Regions from separate parts of the Vreelandella venusta genome, predicted to be linked through region 1. Evidence: predicted binding sites of a transcription regulator. Region 1 holds the regulator's gene; each other region holds the start of a gene.

Region 1 (6,209 bases):
CATGAATGGTAACGGTGCGATGGAGCCAGGGCTGGCTGATACGCTTATGACGCAGGCACAAGAGGCCCTGGAGCGTCATGAAGGTAGCGGTGAAGCACCGGTGCTGGTTGTGCAGCACTCGCTGCGTGCTGTGCTAGCGCGTTTCTTACGTCGGCGCGTGCGTCATCTGGTGGTGATGTCTCAAGCAGAAATACCGGATGACCGTACGTTACGAGTCACTACGGTCGTAGGAGGGCGGGCGTGAGTTTGCTGCAGAACACCCGTTCCAAACCATCAAACAGAGGCGCAGGTAACACATGAGCGTGAGACGATTTGTTGGAGCAAACAGCCGCGATGTGATGCGCCAAGTGCGCGAAACATTAGGCGATGACGCTTTAATTATCGCCAATCGCCGTATCGAGGATGGGGTTGAAATATTGGCGATGGCGGACGAGGCGGTCGATCATTTTGAACCTTCCCCAGCGTCGCCACCTACCCCAGCTGCCCAAGTTGCCTTTTCAGCGCGAGATGCAGATCCGCTGCAGGCAATGAGTGAACGCTTGCTGCGCGAGATGCAAGAAATGCGGGAGCTGCTTGCCCAGCGTCAATCAGCTGACGATGCGCCCGCTTCAGCACTCACTGACGACTCTTTCTCCCGTTTGCGCCAACAGCTGCTTAGCGTTGGGTTCAGCGAAGAGCTCAGCGACGAAGTACTGGCGGCGTTGCCGGCGCCCTTGGCTCAGCCGGATGCCGATAGCGCACTTGCGCTGGAGTGGCTGCGTGGGCAGCTAATGGCACGGTTGCCGGTACTGAAAGAAGAAACCGGATTTTTCGATCAAGCAGGAATTGTCGCGCTGGTGGGGCCTACGGGAGTGGGGAAAACCACCACCACTGCGAAACTAGCAGCACGTTTTGTGATGCGTCACGGTACGCGCCCTGTGGCCCTTGTCACTACCGATAGCTTTCGTATTGGTGCCCATGAGCAGCTAAGAATTTATGCCCGCCTGCTTGATACCCCCATGTATGCCTTAGACGCCGAGCAGCCGATTGATGAGCTAGTCGGACGACTGCAGGGTAAGCAGTGGGTGATTATCGATACCGTCGGTATGAGTCAGCGTGACCAGCGAGTGATTGAGCAGATTGCCCATTTGCAGGGCGGGCAAGCGTCCGTCCGCTTAGTGCTGCTGTTGAATGCAGCCAGCCAGCCTGAAACCTTGGAAGAGGTCGTGTTGCGCTATCGCCAAGCCGCACGGGCGGCTGGCGCTGAGTTAGATGATTGCATTATTACCAAGCAGGACGAAGCTGGCCGGTTAGCCCCCGTGCTAGATATTGTCATACGCCATGGTTTACGCGTGCTGTTTGGTTCGTACGGGCAGCGTGTTCCAGAAGATATGGCGGTTGCGGACCCTACTGCACTGATTGATCAAGCGCTTAATAGCCCATTGGGGAGAGTGCGTGAAGAGCGGCGCTCCGCCGCCGTTTCGCAGCCTCACTCGGTGAGTTTGCCGCGCTGGTCGCGAGACGTGCTGGGGCAAGGGCGCCGTCTCAGCTCTGTACTGACGCGACTACGTGACAGGATTATTGGATTTTCAGCGTTAGAGTCGATATGGGATATCGCCTCCTTACCGGGCGTGCTGCAAGACAAACGCTTGGATGCACTGCTAGCTAGCGAGCCCTGCGCGGATAAGGGGCTGGGCATGGCATGGTCTCCCCGCCGTAATGAGCGAGGCTGTGACTGGTCGATGCCTGATCTTGGGCTAGACGCTGATGGCGGTTGGCTCGCGCTAACCAGCCTACAGCACCGTCAGCCCGCTGGTTGGCAGTCACGGCTGCTGCACCAGGGCGAAGCGATGGGGGCCGCCGTACATCTGCTCCCCGTGTTTCCCGATCCCGCCACGTTAGCGTGGCTAGAAGCCCAACACTTGACCTGGATCACGCAAGTAGCTGCCACTCAGCGGGTATACTGTCAGGGCGAGCGTTATGCCCAGCGCCAGCTGCTCAAAGATAGCCCGCTCACTCATCACACTGATCTGCGTTTTCGTGGCCAAACGGCGCAGCTATGGCACACCCACACTGCTGTGGAGGATGCCGCTGGTACACCGCTGTTGGCATGGGTTGGTGAAGTTCGCGATCCAGAAAATGGCAAACGCATCGCGCGTCGCTACTGGTTAACACCTGCTCGATTAGGTACAGATGTGCGCTCGCTGCTGGTTATCCAGCTGCAAAGCGATGGGGTGTCTAGCCTAACCAAACGCGCTTGGCAGCAGTTGAAAGATGCGGATGATGGCGAAGTAAGCACAGAGGTACGCTTATTGATGGCTAGCGGTGTCGCCGCTGCAGCGGGACACTTAGATAGCGCCACTGATGACGCTGCGATAGCGCTGCGTTCCGATTTGTTAAGGTTGCTGGGCACCACGCGTAAGCGGCGCGATAAGGCGATGCTAGATGCGCTTGTTCACGCGTTTATGGCCCGTGACGCCATTCGCCAGCTCAGCAGCGTTAGCCGTGAGGGACTGGCATGAGTGCCCAGGATCAGGCAGCGGGCCTGCGCAAGTGGGCAGATTTACAGCGCCAGCAGCGCCAAGCAGAGTCAGTTGAGAGTGACCCCACGGGAGACGAACTTGCGGCTGAGCCACTGGCCGCTATGACCGATTCTTTAACGGTGCTGCCAACTGCTGCCCAAGCGCCAACCACCGCACCGCCTTCGGTGCCGCAGAAGCCGCTTATCGTGATCGGTATGCCTAACGGTGGCGATCAGCAGGTGGCAAGAGTAAAAGGACGCCTAGCTCAATGGGCAGTATTGGGGCGACGTTGGGCGGGTGACCCGGATGATTGGGATATTCACATCGTCAATGCGGGTGCCGCTAATCTTGGTCAACTGAAAGAGCGCTTTCCGCGCTGGGCGTTATGGATTAATAGTGATGCCGATGCTTTCGCACAGATGTACCGCTCGTTGCGGCAAGTGCAGGAAAACGGTGGTCCTAGACAGCTGCTGGCACTGCACGAGCCAGATTTGCCGCGCCGAGGTCTACTCGATAACCTGCGCGAAGCAGCCAGCTATTACTTGGATATAGAGCTTTTACTGCTGGCGCGATGACAGCTAGCCTGACGCTATGTAGCCGTGCTTTAACAGCCGCAATCAAGCGCCTCTATAGGGAGTAACAATGTCGATGCTCGCTGACTTCAAGGTCGCTACCTGCAAAGCCGACAGGCTGCTCAAAAGCGTGTTGATGGTGGCGCTAAGCGTCATCGCCATGCGTGTTTACGCCGCGACGGGCAGTTGGAGTAGTGAGGTGCCCAGCGTACTGGTCGCGATGAGTGAACGAGCTGTCAGTAGCCAGCCCATTCAACCACCAGCAGGGGCTCCGGTAGAGAACGCCGCGATAGAGCGTATTCATTGGCGTTTTCAAATGCCGGTCAATGCGCCGGTTAACGCCTGGCTATGCCACCCTGAGCAGTGTGTTTCTTTGACGGCTATGCGGGGGTCAACCACGGCGCTAGCCGGTAAATCGGTTAATGGACCGCTGTACTTGCGTTTTGCGTTGACGCCAGGCCAGCGCCCGGTACGGGTACAGGGACTGCAAGTGATTGTGAATTACCAGTGAACAGAGTTCAGCCGTGAGGCACGAGGATGTATACAGCACAAGGCAGGATTAAACAGGGCGAGTTGTTAAACCAATACATGCCACTGGTAAGACGTCAGGCCTTAACGCTGCAGGTAAGACTACCCGCAAGTATTGAGTTGGATGATCTTATTCAAGCCGGCATGGTGGGCTTATTAGAAGCACTAGGGCGTTTTGATGCGACCCAAGGAGCAACGTTCGCCACGTTTGCAAGCCAGCGTATTCGCGGCGCCATGATGGATGAGCTGCGCACACGTGATTGGTTGCCACGTAGTGTGCGCCGCTCTGCCAGAGCCGTGGATGATGCGGTGCGCCGCCTTGAGCAGCAGCTAGGACGTCCGCCGGAAGAGGGTGAAATCGCGCGTGATCTGGATATGCCGCTTAGCGAGTATCAGCAATTGCTCAATGATACGAACAGTGGCCAGCTGTTGCCCTTTGAAGAATTGGTGGCCGAAGGGGTCGAGTCGGTGAAAGAAGAAGCCACGAATCTGCCCTTCGATCAGTTTCTAGATCAGCAGCAGCGACAGTCGTTAATTGACGCGATTGACGCCTTACCTGAGCGTGAAAAGCTACTGATGGCGCTGTATTACCAAGAAGAGCTGAACCTTAAAGAGGTTGGGGCGGTGCTGGGTGTGACCGAATCCCGTGTCTCCCAGCTTCACAGCCAGGCGATTAGCAGGCTTCGTGCTCGCTTATATGACACCGCCTAACGTCACTATTAATCACGAATAACCGGCGAGGAGCCGTTGATGAACCCATCTACGCTGATCGGTATTTTTGCCAGCATGCTGTTGCTGGTAAGCGTACTGTTTTTTACTGCAGAGTCGCCAGAAAGCTTTATCAATCTGCCGGGGCTAGCCATTGTAGTAACGGGCACCTTGGCGGCCACCTTTATTAGTTATCCGCTGAAAGAAGTGCTACGCGTGGTGCGCCTGGTGGGATTGGTGTTTCGGCGTGAAAACACTTATGTGCGCGATGATATCAACGAACTGGTGTCCATGGCGCGCTTGTGGTTTAAAGGCGATGTCAGGGCGGTTGAAAAGGAGCTAGAGCACACTCGCAACCCCTTTTTGCGCACCGGGATCCAGCTGGTCATTGCGAACACGAAAGAAGACGAAATTTTCGATATGCTGCGCTGGCGCATCGCACGATTAAAAGCACGCGAGCATGCTGAGGCGCAGATATTCCGCACTATGGCCACCTACGCGCCCGCGTTTGGCATGATTGGCACCTTGGTGGGACTGGTCAATATGCTGGAAGTAATGGATGCGGGCGACCTTGACGTTATTGGCCCGCGCATGGCGGTAGCTCTGCTGACAACATTCTACGGTATTCTGCTCGCTAACTTGGTGTTCAAACCGATTGCCGTCAAGCTAGAACGGCGCACGGAAGAGCGCCTTATCACCATGAATATGGTGCTGGAAGGTATTTCGTTAATTACCAAGCGGCGACTGCCTTCTTTTATTGAAGAAACGCTCAACTCCTTCGTGGCTAACTATCATGACGAAATCCGTGACGCCGCTGTAAAACCGCGGCCAACGGTTAGCTCTGCGGCAAAAGGGTAGCGCCATGCTAGATCGTGACTCACGGCACGCGCTGGAATTGCCCACTGTGCCAGGGGAGGGCGATGAGGGGTGGCTAACGAGCTATTTAGACGTATTAACGCTGTTAATCACGCTGTTTGTCTTACTGCTTGCGTTGACGCCGCCGGGGGGAGGGGCTGCTTTTGAACGCGATAGAGTGCATTCTATAAGTGCGATCGCCTCGCTTCCGTTGGCCAGCTTGGCAACTGGTATTCACCCCCGGCACAGCGGGCTAAAGCCGCAAATGGCTGAGCTGAATATCCCAGGAGTTAGTGTCTCTCAGGGTGAAGAAGGTGTTACGCTGCGCATCGACGATAGCTTGCTTTTCCCTAGCGGTGACGCCGTGCTAACGCCCCAGGGGCAAGATGTGTTAGAAAGCCTTCTGGCAGTGCTGGCATCCTTTGAGGGGCAAATTTCAGTCGAAGGGCATACGGATAATGTTCCCATCGCTACCTCTCGCTTTCCCTCAAATTGGGATCTCTCGGTAGGACGCGCCATTGCGGTGGTCCAGTATCTTGAGCGCCAGGGAGTTGCTATTTCACGTATGCGGGCAGTCGGCTATGCCGATACCCAACCCATGGAAAGTAACGCTACACCGGAAGGCAGATCTGCCAACCGGCGCGTCGAACTGCTGCTAAGGCAGCAGGCTGAGGGGTAAAGAGATTTCTTGAGGCCATCTCTGTGTCGAAGCATCACTCGCTACTACAGTCGTTCGGTGCATTACTGGTGCTCGATGCTGACTGTCGGCGCATACAGGCATTTAGTAGCAACTTTGCGGAACTGCTGGGAGTAAGCCTTCCTGAAGGGCGTCTTCCAACGCTTTCCAGCGTTCTAGGCAAGCGCTTAAGCCAGCGCATACGCTACGAGCTACAAGGCCAACAGCGTTTGCCGGGGCCACTCACCTTTAAGTGTCCTACTCGATCAAGCCGTTTCCAGTTACATGCTTACCGTGCCGGTGTGCATGTGCTGGTTGAGATAGAGCCCCTTCATACCCTCGGTAAACAGCGTCTGCTTGGCACGGTGA
Region 2 (6,209 bases), 1.5 Mb from region 1:
TGGCGGATATTATCAGCAGCCTGCAACAGCAGGACAAAGGCGCTGCGTGGCGACAGGTGGCATTAATGGATCGGCACGGTGTTGCCGCAGGCTGGACAGGCGATGAAAACGTCCCGGTTGCTGAGATGCGCATCAGCGATGGGTTGTTGATTGCAGGCAATATGTTGGCCAATCGAGAGGTTATTCCCGCCATGGAGGCGGCCTATCTTGATACTCGTCGGCGTAAAGACATGGCCAGCGCTTTGATAGCCGCACTGAGTGCTGCTCAGCAGCAGGGCGGGGATCATCGTGGCACGCTCTCAGCGGCTCTAAAAGTACGCGCCCCAGGCGGCTTGCCCTACGACTTGCGTATCGATTATGCCCCCAACGCGATTACGGCACTGAGCGAACTCCATTTACGTATCGAGCAGCATGGCGATTTTCAGTCATTTCTTGCTCGTCTGCCCACCGCTGACAATCCGCATCGTTATTAATCATCACCACGTGATTTAGACATAAGTCTAAAATCCGAGAATCTCTAAAAATTTAACCTTTTATTCTAACTGAGTTTTTTATTTTCCCAGTTGGAATGCTTTCTCGTCCACCTCCTTAAGGGTTTGACAGCATGTTTGACGCTCTCATAGGCTATTTATCATGATAAATAGCCGTGCTGAGCAGCTAACCAAACAATAACCCCTTGAGGCAACCATGACGCTTTCTTTAACCCAGGCCGGAGAACAGGCGTGGAAGTGGCTCGAAGATGCCGCTAAGTTCAGTGAAACCGACAATATTGAACGCGATGGCGTTACCCGCCGCTGCGCCACTCCTGAACACCGCGCTGTGCTCGATGAACTTGCAACGTGGATGAAAAGCGCGGGTATGTCTGTGCGCATGGATAACGCCGCGAACCTGATTGGTCGTTATGCCAGTCCACAAGCCGGTGCCCGTACGCTGTTGCTCGGCTCGCATCAGGACACAGTTCCTAATGGAGGCAAGTACGATGGCATGATGGGCGTTATTTTGCCGCTTGCCTTGGTTAGCTACTTGTATGAAAACGCGATCGAAATGCCCTTTCACATTGATGTGGTGGCGTTTAGCGACGAAGAGGGGACACGCTTCAGTTCTACTTTGCTTGGCTCTAAAGTGCTGGCAGGCACCTTTAAACCAGAGATGCTTAAAGCCCGCGATAGTCAGGACATAACCCTTGGGCAGGCGCTGGCTGACTTCGGTTGTGACACTCAACGAATCGATGCAGATCGCTATCTACCGGAAGACGTGATTGCTTTTATCGAAGCACATATCGAGCAGGGGCCTCAGCTTGAGCAGGCTGATGTGCCGCTGGGAGTAGTAAGTGCAATTACTGGGATCGAACGCCACGAGATAACGATCAAGGGCATGGCAGGTCACGCCGGAACTGTGCCTATGCACATGCGCCAGGATGCACTGGTGGGGGCTGCCCATGTTATCCAGCTGGTCGATACGCTATGCAAAAGCACCGATGAACTCGTCGGTGTCGTGGGTAAGATTGAGAACGCACCTAACGGCGTCAATGTTATCCCTCAGACCACCACCTTGAGCATTGAATTGCGCTCGCCGGATGATGCACTTCGCCGCCAAGCAAGAACTCAGCTGTTAAGCCAAATTGACGCGTCTCTTAAGGCCTTGAATCTTGGCGTTGAGCATCGTCATACCTATGAACAACCTGCGGTTCAATGTGCTCCGCACCTTATCGACACCATGCGCAGTGCGCTTAAGGATGCGCGAATTGAGCCACGGGTACTGTTCAGTGGTGCCGGCCATGATGGGTTGGCCATGGCCGACCTGTGCGACATCGGCATGCTGTTTGTTCGTTGTCGCGGCGGTATTAGCCACCACCCTAGCGAAGCTATTAAGCCCGAGGATCTCGGCGTTGCCATTGAGGTTCTCTTAAACACCTGTCAGCGACTCGCCCAACAGCAATAGCTGGCAGCCTTGTATCGCAACGTTTGTCCAACTAGCTCAACATAAAGCCACAAAAATCATAAGGGTTGATTATGAGCCAACAACAGCAAATTTCAGACACAAAAGCCCCTGCATCAGGTAAGTGGTACAAACAAATACCGGACCCGATGGTGCTAATTTTCTTCATTTTGGTTGCCGCCTACCTAATGACGTTTATTGTGCCCGCAGGAGAGTTTGAGCGTCAGACTGTCGATGGTCGTACGACAGTTATTCCTGAATCTTTCATGTACTTGTCAGATGTTGCAAATCTGCATTTTTTCAAGATTTTCGTCGCCATACCGCAAGGTCTGATTAATGCGTCGCAATATCTGTTTATCGTGTTTATTGCTGGCGGCCTATTTCATATTCTGCAGAAGACAGGTGCGCTGGAAAACGCCATTGGTGTCGCCGTTCATCGCGTCGGCGCTGAAAATAGCATTAAAAGCCGCAACCTAATTATTGCTGCTGGTACCTTTATCTATGGCTTCTTTGGCGTTGCGGTTGGTTTCGAAAATAATATTGCGCTCGTACCCATTGGTGTACTGATAGCTTCTGCCATTGGCTGCTCTCGTTTAGTCGGTGTTGTGATGGCCGTGGGTGGCATCGGCATTGGCTTCGCTTTGTCGCCGATCAATCCATACACCGTTGGCGTTGCGCAGGGTATTGGTGAATTACCTACGTTTTCAGGCTGGTGGTTACGCACGTTGATGGTGGTTGCGTGTCTGGCTACCTTGACGCTTTTTATTTGTCGTTACGTTGTCAAAATGGACTACCACGATGACAACCCGGCCGAACTAACCAAGCGTCTCGAAGACTATACGTTGACCCGCCAGAACATCATTACATTAGCTATTTTTATTGCTGGTCTGATTATCATGCTAATCGGTGTGTTTACCCGCGGTTGGTACATCAATGAGATTGCCGCCATGTTCTTGCTGATGGCGATTGTTATTGGACTCGCTAACGGCCTGGGAGCTAATGCACTGGTAAGACAGATGATGGAAGGCGCCTCATCGGTAACCGCTGGTGCCTTAGTGATTGGCGTTGCAGCCTCTATTCAGGTCATCCTTAAAGATGCCCAGATTATCGATACGATTGTTAACTCGCTTAGCTCTCTGGTGGGGGATATGCCTACCGCCGTGGCGGCTGTTGCTTCAAGTGTGATTCAAGGCGTGATCAACCTGTTTATTCCGGGCGGGTCGGGTCAAGCATTGGTTACCATGCCGATTTTGATTCCTTTGGCGGACCTAATTGGTATGAGCCGTCAGTTAATGATCACGTCCTTCCAGGTGGGAGATGGTTTAACTAACCTGATTGTTCCAACGTCTGGCGGCACCCTTGCCATGCTGGCGCTAGGTAGGGTCTCCTACGCACAGTGGCTGCGTGTTATTACTCCTTTGTTAGTGCTGGTTTACGTTATGTGCTGGGCAGCGCTGGTATTAGGCTATTACGTGGGTTATTAAGTACTGTCGTTAGGCGGCTAACTGACGCTCGACGCAGTAGTGACTGGGGGAGAATCCAGAAGGATTTTCCCCCTTCGTTTTGCTGTTATGTGGTTCGGTGCTAAAGAAATTCAGTCATTGTCCGATAATTACTTAACAGGCCACAGTCACCAAGCCCCATACGAGTTAGCCATGCCAAAATCACCTACTTTCTTTCTTGCTGCGATCCTGCTTGGCCTAGTCACGTATACCCAGGCGTCTGCTAATACGGCAGAATCTGCGGCGCTCGCTTGGTTAGAGTCAATTGATAATGGTGAGGTTGAACAAGCCTGGGAGAGCTCATCGCCGTTACTAAAAACGCCGCTATCGCCTAGCATGCTTAGACGCATTATTGAGTTAGCACGTAATGAATTTGGGCCGGTAGAATCACGTCGGCAAGTGCAAGCCTCTCACTATCGATCTATGCCGGGTGCGCCAGATGGTGACTATATGGTTTTTATCTTCCATACTCGATTTGAAAATAAAGCGAGAGGAGTAGAGACCGTAACGCCTCATCTTGAAAATGGTGAGTGGCGAGTTAGTGGTTATTATGTGCAATAGTTCTTTAAAATAGCTCTTTGTAATAGCTCTTTGTAATAGCGCTTTATAATAGCTCTTTGTAATAGGTATGTGTAAATGACCGATGCCCCACCCAGCACGTATCAAAATAGCGATGTTATACCTACTATTGCTAACACCCCCGAGCCGCCTTACTACGCGGTTATTTTTACCTCGCAACGCACCGAGATTGATAACGGCTATGACGCAATGGCGGCCAGAATGGTTGAACTTGCAGCACAGCAGCCGGGATTCTTGGGGGTAGAGTCTGCCCGAAATGAAGTGGGTGTGACGGTGTCATACTGGGCTGATTTGGCCTCAATCAAAGCGTGGAAGGCCCACGCTGAGCATCTGGAAGCCCAGCGTCTAGGCCATCAGCAGTGGTACCGGCATTTTAAGACGCGCATTGCCAAAGTCGAACGAGATTATGGTATTTAAACTATCAACGCAGCATAGGCAGGCTTTTTGCTGCTTAAATTTAAGAGGCTAACTTCAGGGCAAAGCCAATAATTAGCGTTCCAAATACCCAACGTTGTAGTGTTTGCCTTGTTTGATGACTTTCAAACCAGCGTTGCATCTGCGCTCCCAAGCAGGCATATAGCGCATCGTAGAGAAGTCCGACGCCCACTAGCACAGCCCCCAATAGCGTAAACTGGAGCGCAACGTCACCCTGTTGGGTGTGGACGAACTGGGGTAATAACACCGAACAAAACAGCAGCGATTTTGGGTTCAGCAGGTTCGTTAACAGACCCCGTCTCCAGGCTAAGTAATAGCTACCGGTGAGCGATGCTTGCGGCTGGTTAGTATCAGTGCTCCGTTTGCTACGAATCAGCTGTAAGCCCACCCAAATCAAGTAGGCCGCACCGAGATAACGAACAGCATCAAAAAGCCACGGAGCGGCGACAAATAGGGCGGCCAAGCCCAAGCCGGCTAACGCCACATGCAGTCCTCGGGCGATGGCTAACCCTAGCGCGGTGGCTAGCCCATGCCCGCGGCCCAGCGTACTACTGGTATGCAGCACCAATAGCATATCCGGGCCCGGAATCAGGTAAACAATGGCTAATGCGCTAATAAAAAGACCGATTTCCATGGCCGCTCCCTCAAGATTGCACGTAGTGACTTCACAAAGGGCATGGTACCGTTAAAGTGATGAGTGATTTCTTGCCATTTACGCTCATGTAGCATTGGTTATTGATATTTTGTGCCAATTAAGAGTAAGGAAATGCTTGTTTATGCCAAATGATCAATTAGATGCTACCGACCGACGCATTCTTGCGTTGTTACAGGGGGATGCTCGCTTAACCAATGTGGAACTCGCAGAGAAAGTAAACTTGTCGCCGTCTCCCTGTTTACGCCGAGTGCGGCGCTTGGAAGCAAGCGGCATTATTCGTGGCTACCACGCAGAGCTTGATCGTCGAAGTGTCGGGCTGGAGCTAACGGTGTTTGTGGGCATTAAGGTAGAACGACATCATGAAGAGCAAGCCAATGCTTTCCGAGAAGCCGTGGTTAAACTGCCGGAAGTAGTCACTGCGCATTTGGTGTCTGGTGAATCGGATTTTCTGCTACAGGTGGTAGTGCCTAGCTTGGCAGCTTACGAGGCGTTTTTAACGGGAACGTTGCTGCGCTTACCAGGAGTGAGCGATATTCGCAGCAACTTTGCTATTCAGCCAGTGAAAGAGTATGGCACATTGCCATTAGATAATAGCGTTTAACGCTACATTACTAACCCAGCCAGCGACTGTAATCCGACGACCACCGCCAGAACCACAATGCCTAACGCTAGGCTGGTTTTAAGCGCGTGACGTTTCCACATAAGTTCTACGCGGTTGCCAAAGCGGTGTACCAGCCAAGCAAGGCCGAAATAGCGAAGCCCACGGGCTATCAGGGCAGCCAGCACAAATAACATAATCGGATAGCCGGAAAGCCCGGCGGTAATCATCGCCACCTGAAACGGGATCGGCAGTATGCCTATGGCTAAAATTGCGGCAAAACCGTACTGGCCAAAGAAGGTTTGGAAAGATTGATAGCTTTGTTCAATACCCATAAATTCGATAAACCACGTACCTATGGATTGATAAAGCACCATGCCAACGGCGTAGCCGACAATCGAAGCTATCAGGCAGCCGAGAGTTGTCGCGATGGCGATCGCCCAAATACGCTGCTTGTTAATCGCCATGAGCGGGATCAATACCAGCTCTATGGGAATTGGCA
Region 3 (6,209 bases), 880 kb from region 1:
TACCGTTTTGTGCCTGAACCGTCAGCTCACGAACACGCTGCAAGTTATCGTTGACCTGGTTCAATGCGCCTTCAGCAGTCTGTGCAACAGAAATACCGTCATTGGCATTACGCTGTGCTTGAGACAGGCCAGTAATTTGGCTAGACATACGGTTGGCGATGGCTTGGCCAGCTGCGTCGTCTTTAGCGCTGTTGATACGCAGACCAGAGCTTAGGCGCTCCATAGACGTGGTCAGGGCACTTTGTGATTTGGACAGGTTGGACTGGCCAATCATGGAGGTAATGTTGGTATTGATCACTGACATGGTGTGATTCTCCTTGCATGAACACTGGCCGGAAGGCCTGCTATTCGGCCACTTTGTGCGCCGTTATTAGAATTAACGGCACGGCGAGAGGAATCTTTAGGGCGGTTAGTAAAAAAAGATGTAATGTTTGGTAACTGCAGAGTGAGAAACTTACTTTTACATGAGCAACAAAAGGGCGGCTTACGCCGCCCATTCCGGATGCCTCGCTTCGCTCGTTACACCGCCCTACTTATCTATGGCTACTCAACCGAAGCGCTAAGGTTATTTCTTACGGCCGAGCTGACTATCCAGAGCGTCAAATTGCTGAGTGAGGTAACTGCTCATGCTGTTCATCTGGGCAATCATCGCATCCAGTTGGCCGAACTGGGTGCGGTAGCGAGAGATAGTGCCTTCAATGGTTTTTTCCATACGCTCGAAACGGTCGTCCAGGCTTTTTACACGGTTTTCCGCGCCGCTAATCGCCAGCTTGACCACGCCGTTGTTGCCCAGCACCTGTTCGATAGTGGTGTTTAGTCTACCCGCCATACCCTCCCCCTCGTTTTCACCGGCAAAAAAGGCATTGAGTGCCTGGGGATTATTAGCGATCAAGTCATCTAACGTCTCTTCATCGACCTTGAGCTTGCCATCTCGTTGCAGAGTGATGCCTAGCTGGTTAAGGGTAGACAACTCACCGCCTTCTACCCCACCGGTTAATATACTGCGCAGCCGGGATTCGATGGTGCGCACGGTGTTATCGCCCAATAGCTCACCAGCGGTTTCGCTATCGCCGGTAAAGCGAGTGAGCTTGCCAATAGTGCCTTTTAAGTCATTAAACGCTTTTACAAAGCCATTAATCGCTTCGCGCTGCTTTAGCGTGTCGCGCTCAACATTAATGGTACTGGAAGCCATTTCTCCGTCCACGATATCAAGCTCAGTAAGGTTAAGCGTTACCCCCTGAATCGCACCTTCAATACTGTTTTCCGCACTGCTAATCGTAATACCATTAACCGTAAGCGCGGCATTCTCCCCTGAGCGCTTCGTTGCCGCATCCTCAGCAAAGGGGCCAAGCACTACGGTGCTACCGGCATCTACAAAACTAAAGTTTTCAACAGAAGCGTCTGCGCCGGTCGTTTTAGAACTCAGTGCCAGCCGGTAGCCCGTGCCATCGTTGATAATCGTGGCGTTAACACCAGCATCTTTATCAGCGTTAATGGCATCACGAATATCCGCAAGGCTACTGCCTTCTGCAATGTTGATAGCGACGCTCTCGCCATCGCCAAAGGTTAGCTGCAGCGCAGTTGCCCCTTGTAGATCCATGGCTGCGTCCCGCTCTCCCACGCGGTTTGAAGCTAGCGTGCCAGAGGTGGCCAATTGGCTGACCTCTACCCGGTAGCTGCCCGGCAGCGCATCAGCGGCGGCAGTCGCTTTAATAGCTTCTCCACCACCAGTGCCACGCACATTGGCTGAAAGGCTTTGATAGAGCTTGGGGTCATTGATTTTGGCGACCGCGTCTTGAAACGCGTTCAGCGACGTTTGAAGTTGGCCAAAGGCAGAAATTTTCGCCTGCTGCTGCTTCTTTTGAAGCGTAATCGGCACGAGTTTGCCTCGCTCAGCCACTTGAAGCTGATCAAGCAAACCGGTGAGATCAAGGCCAGAACCAACGCCAAGAGAGGTTATCGTCGCCATGCGGGGGGTATTCCTCAGTGCAAAAGGCTAAACCACAAGACTCAGGCGCGCATGCACACGCCCGTTTATTTAATAGCACTGCTATCGGCAGAAAAGCGCACAACTTTAGCGCCTTTTCGCGCTTTCGCTGATTTTCATACTTTTTTACTAGAAATGAGAAACTTCTAATAAAAACGCCTGCAGGAAGCAGGCGTTAGCGTAGACGTTCAACAACCATCCAATTACTTTAGCGGTTATTTACGCCCAAGCTGAGCGTCGAGGGCATCAAACTGCTGGGTTAGATAGCTGCTGGTTTGGTTCATCTGGGCAATCATGCTATCTAACTGGCCGAACTGGGTACGGTAACGAGAAATGGTCCGCTCAATGGTCTGTTCTGTTCGGGTGTAGCGCTCCACTAGGGACTCCACACGATTTTCCGCCCCGGTAATAGCGCCTTTCACAGCCCCGTTAGTGCCCAATAACTGGTCTAGGCCTTGGTTTAACTGGCCAGCCATACCTGAATCGTCGGCGTCACCAGCAAAGAACACCGACAGCGCATCCTGGTTATTGACAATGGCGTTATCCAGTTCGCTTTCATCAATAGAAAGCGTGCCGTCCCGCTGTAGCGAAATACCAATATCACTAAGCATCGAGAACTCACCTTCGATACCGCCACTTAATATGCTGCGCATGCGCGATTCCACCGTGCGCACCGTATTATCACCGTTGAGCTCGCCTGCCACGCCGGTTTCCGCATTGTAACTGGTCAGCTCGCCGATGGTGCCCTTAAGCTCGTTATAGGCATCGACAAAGCCCGTAATTGCTTCACGAACAGCGCGTGTATTCTGCTCGACTTCCACGGTGCTATCGCCTTCCTCTTGCAGATTAAGCGTCACGCCTTGAATCGCTCCTTCAACCTGATTAGTGGGACTGGTGATAGCAATACCATTCACCGTTAACGCGGCATCGGTGCCTGCTTGCAGAGTATTATCGGTGTCCGCAGCGAAGGGTTCGGTGCCTGAAAAGCTAAAGCCGGTAATAGAGGCGTCCGCACCGGTTTCGCTAGAACTAAGCGCCAGCCGGTAGTTGGTGCCGTCGTTCACAATAGTGGCGTTAACGCCTGAATCTTCACTGGCGTTAATCGCATCGCGAATATCTTCCAGACTACTATTCGCACCGATGGTGACCTCTTTACTGGACCCATCACCGAATGAGAAGGTTAGCGTTTGCTCAGCGGTCGTTAGCGACGCATCCAGTTCAGCAACACCTTCGGAAGCCAGCGTGCCACGAGTAGCGAGTGTATTAACGGTGACATTGTAACTACCGGGCTGCGCTTCGCCGTCTGCCGTGGCAGTAATAGCATCGCCTCCTACATTCGTGGAAAGGCTTTCATACAGCGCACTGTCGTTTAACTCAGCGGCTGCAGTTTGAAATTTGGAAAGCGCACTTTGCAGCTGACCATAAGCAGAAATCTTGGTCTGCTGGGTTTCCAGTTGACGCTCTATAGGCTTCAACTTCCCTCGCTCAGCATCTTGCAGTTGATCCAGCAATTCATTGAGCTTGAGCCCTGAGCCAATACCGAGTGATGAAATGGAAGCCATAAGTTACTGCCCTTTTTTTAAATAACGCCCAACACGCTGGCGCTGCTCATACATAAGAATGTGATTTATATTTAATACTATCGGCCATTAAAGCTTAGACTTGAGCCTATTTGGCTTTTTTTTACGTACTAAAAAGTAATGAATTGTAAAGAATGACGCTTACATAAAACTAAAAAACCATAACACCATCAATTTTAATTAATATTTTTTGCTTTTCCCCTAGCGGCTTACATGCTGAATTATCTAGATGACAGAAATGTGTCAGAAAAAGGTCGATGGTGGCTTTGACACCAACCCATCATAGACCTTGGTCTAATACTCACATTGCTTTATAATGCGCTGCAACAAGCCCATTTTGGGGCTATTTGCAGGAGAACGACTTATGCCTTCCGAGGTGTCACACCCCGCATCCAGCGTAGCGTCTGCCGCTTATCATGTGCAGCGCAGCCTACGCCACTGCCTTTCTAGCGTTGCCGAGCTGCTTTACGATAACGGCCATGTGCTCGAAACTATTACCTTGCCACAGCGTGGCCTTGCCCGGCGTGAGCTAGCTCATTTGAAGGGGCAATGCCCTAGCTGGAAAACATGCCAACAGGTGCTTGAAGAGAGCGGTGCCGCTGAATTTAACGACTACGACTGTTTCGTACTGACGTCGATGGGACGGGAACTAATGTTTGATATGTTTGGCCAGGGCGCTGCCGACTGCGCGTAAATACAAAGCGCCCGCAGCCCCTTGAAAAAAGGGCTGCGGGCGTTTTTCTATTGGCGCGGTGTGCTTAACGCAGTCCAAGTAGCGATAGAATAAACAGCACAACAACGATTAGACCAATAATATAGATAATGTTACGCATAACGGCACTCCTTGCTTTTGCGTTTAAAGGCTTGCTTCAAAGAGAGCAACACCTTGGGATAACATTTCCAGCCTAGCAGTGATTGATAATGTTTGCGTAATTTACCCTCGGCGGGTATTAACTCACTCGCTTAAGAGACAGCCCGACGATTCGTCTCACTCCCCCTTATGCCCAAGACTCATGAGATACAGCGCTGCCGCCAGCGCCAGCACCGAAAGCGCGAGGTAGATGGCTTCCAGTGGCGTCGTGAAACGGATATCCACCACAGCGCGGAAAAACTCAATAATTACCGCCAAAATCACCACGCGGGCAATCTTGTCTTTGAGCTGATCCAGCGAGCCTACGTTAAACGGGTGTTTGGGATAGCGCACTTCCGCCTGATCGATTCGGGAAACAAACAGCCGATAGATACCCAGCCCAAAGATCAACAACACAATCGCTATTAAATAAACATCAACAGCAATGATGATGTCCGGCACCAGGGTATCGTGGATATCTTGAGAACTACCCACCAGATAGTAACGCAGTACGTCGCCCACCACGGTTAAGATATCCAGCGTACCCACAATAAACAGCATCAGTGAGCCCAATAGGCTCGGCACTACCGCCAGCATTACTAGAAAGCGAGAATTCCACAGCAGCGTTTCAATCCGCCGCTCCCAGGGAGATTGCTCACGGGGCGTTTTGGGCGCAGGCGGCAGTGCTGAATGTGGCGATGGCGAGTTCGATGATGACTCAGACGGCGCTGGATCAGACATGGTATCTGCTTGCTCCTTTAAACAGCCGCCAGCTCAGGCGGCATTAGGATGGTCGTAGGCGAATTTATAGCACGTTGATCAGCACAACCGTCAACGTCGCCCCGGTGAGTAGAAAACCCAGCGAGAGCATAATGCCATCTCGGGCAACTAAGCCTAAACCAAACAGGGTAAGCGCTAAGCCCGCGCCGTTGGCGCTAAACGGAATAAACTCCATCGGCGGCATGGCTAGGGCGATAAACAAGCACATCACGGCGGTAACGCGTATCCCGATATAGCCGGTCATCCACGCTAGACGCACACCCAGTAAACTATCCACCCATCTAGCGGGCTTCTTCATGTAGTGAATGGCTTTATCGAACTTGTTGCGGGAAAGCGAACGGTTTAATAACCATTTGGGCAGCCAGAACGTTTCTCTTCCCAGCAATAGTTGTACCGACGTGAGTAACACCAACGCCGCCATAAGCGTTGGCATGCCGGGGATATCACCAATAATAGGCGCAAGTGTAATTAGCCCAGCAAGCAACAAGAGAGGCCCAAATGAACGCCTGCCCACCGCGTGCACCACGTCGTCTACGCTTACCTTGGCTTTTTCACGCTCCATTCGCTCCATGGTATTAATCAGTTCGGTTAAGTTCGATGCATCCTGCATATCACTCATTGGCGTATCTGCGCTCCGAGCCCTATATCAATGGGTCTATTAATGGTTATGTCGACGGCTGGGAGGTTCTGCTGAGCCGGAAGGGAGCCGCTAGGCCTGGGGCGTGCTGGCAAGCTTGCTGCGAATAAAATCACTATGGCTAACGTGCAAAAGATCTGCCAGCCGCCGGATACGGTGCTCTTCAAGCGGGTCGATACTGCCGTCTGCCCAAGCAAGCTGCCACATTAACGTTACCAACTCGCAGCGCTGCTCATAGCCGTAGTGCTCTTTTATCAGGCTAACAAACTGATAATGATCGACGGCATCATCCACTTCTGCTTCCGCCAACGTCATTAATTCGTTAACGTCGCTCTCACTTAAGTGATAACGACTGGTTAGCATCTGCTTCAGCGC

What was found. Region 1 encodes FliA, which starts transcription of late flagellar genes. Its sites were predicted from a motif close to CTAAAGTTNNNNNNNNNNCNGCCGATA; they were not measured.
Region 2: IR195_RS07820 (DUF4019 domain-containing protein) is a predicted target of FliA. The motif match lies at 3,523-3,549, and genes of this name have one in related genera.
Region 3: fliD (flagellar filament capping protein FliD) is a predicted target of FliA. The motif match lies at 3,628-3,654, and genes of this name have one in related genera.

What each region holds. Positions count from the first base shown of each region.
Region 1 is NZ_CP065135.1:137,992-144,200, forward strand. Features, by position in the region: gene flhA (flagellar biosynthesis protein FlhA) at 1-244, shown strand, start outside; gene flhF (flagellar biosynthesis GTPase FlhF) at 297-2,501, shown strand; gene IR195_RS00620 (hypothetical protein) at 2,498-3,076, shown strand; gene IR195_RS00625 (flagellar protein FlhE) at 3,144-3,584, shown strand; gene IR195_RS00630 (RNA polymerase sigma factor FliA) at 3,611-4,312, shown strand; gene IR195_RS00635 (motility protein A) at 4,352-5,167, shown strand; gene IR195_RS00640 (OmpA/MotB family protein) at 5,172-5,843, shown strand; gene IR195_RS00645 (sensor domain-containing diguanylate cyclase) at 5,867-6,209, shown strand, end outside.
Region 2 is NZ_CP065135.1:1,655,727-1,661,935, forward strand. Features, by position in the region: gene IR195_RS07805 (DUF1028 domain-containing protein) at 1-473, shown strand, start outside; gene IR195_RS07810 (allantoate amidohydrolase) at 688-1,941, shown strand; gene IR195_RS07815 (YfcC family protein) at 2,013-3,422, shown strand; gene IR195_RS07820 (DUF4019 domain-containing protein) at 3,594-4,001, shown strand; gene IR195_RS07825 (antibiotic biosynthesis monooxygenase family protein) at 4,119-4,436, shown strand; gene IR195_RS07830 (LysE family translocator) at 4,477-5,088, opposite strand; gene IR195_RS07835 (Lrp/AsnC family transcriptional regulator) at 5,231-5,710, shown strand; gene IR195_RS07840 (YqaA family protein) at 5,713-6,209, opposite strand, start outside.
Region 3 is NZ_CP065135.1:3,697,716-3,703,924, forward strand. Features, by position in the region: gene IR195_RS17225 (FliC/FljB family flagellin) at 1-304, opposite strand, end outside; gene fliD (flagellar filament capping protein FliD) at 566-1,969, opposite strand; gene fliD (flagellar filament capping protein FliD) at 2,203-3,549, opposite strand; gene IR195_RS17240 (hypothetical protein) at 3,932-4,261, shown strand; gene IR195_RS17245 (YqhA family protein) at 4,556-5,158, opposite strand; gene IR195_RS17250 (exopolysaccharide biosynthesis protein) at 5,223-5,816, opposite strand; gene IR195_RS17255 (tellurite resistance TerB family protein) at 5,907-6,209, opposite strand, start outside.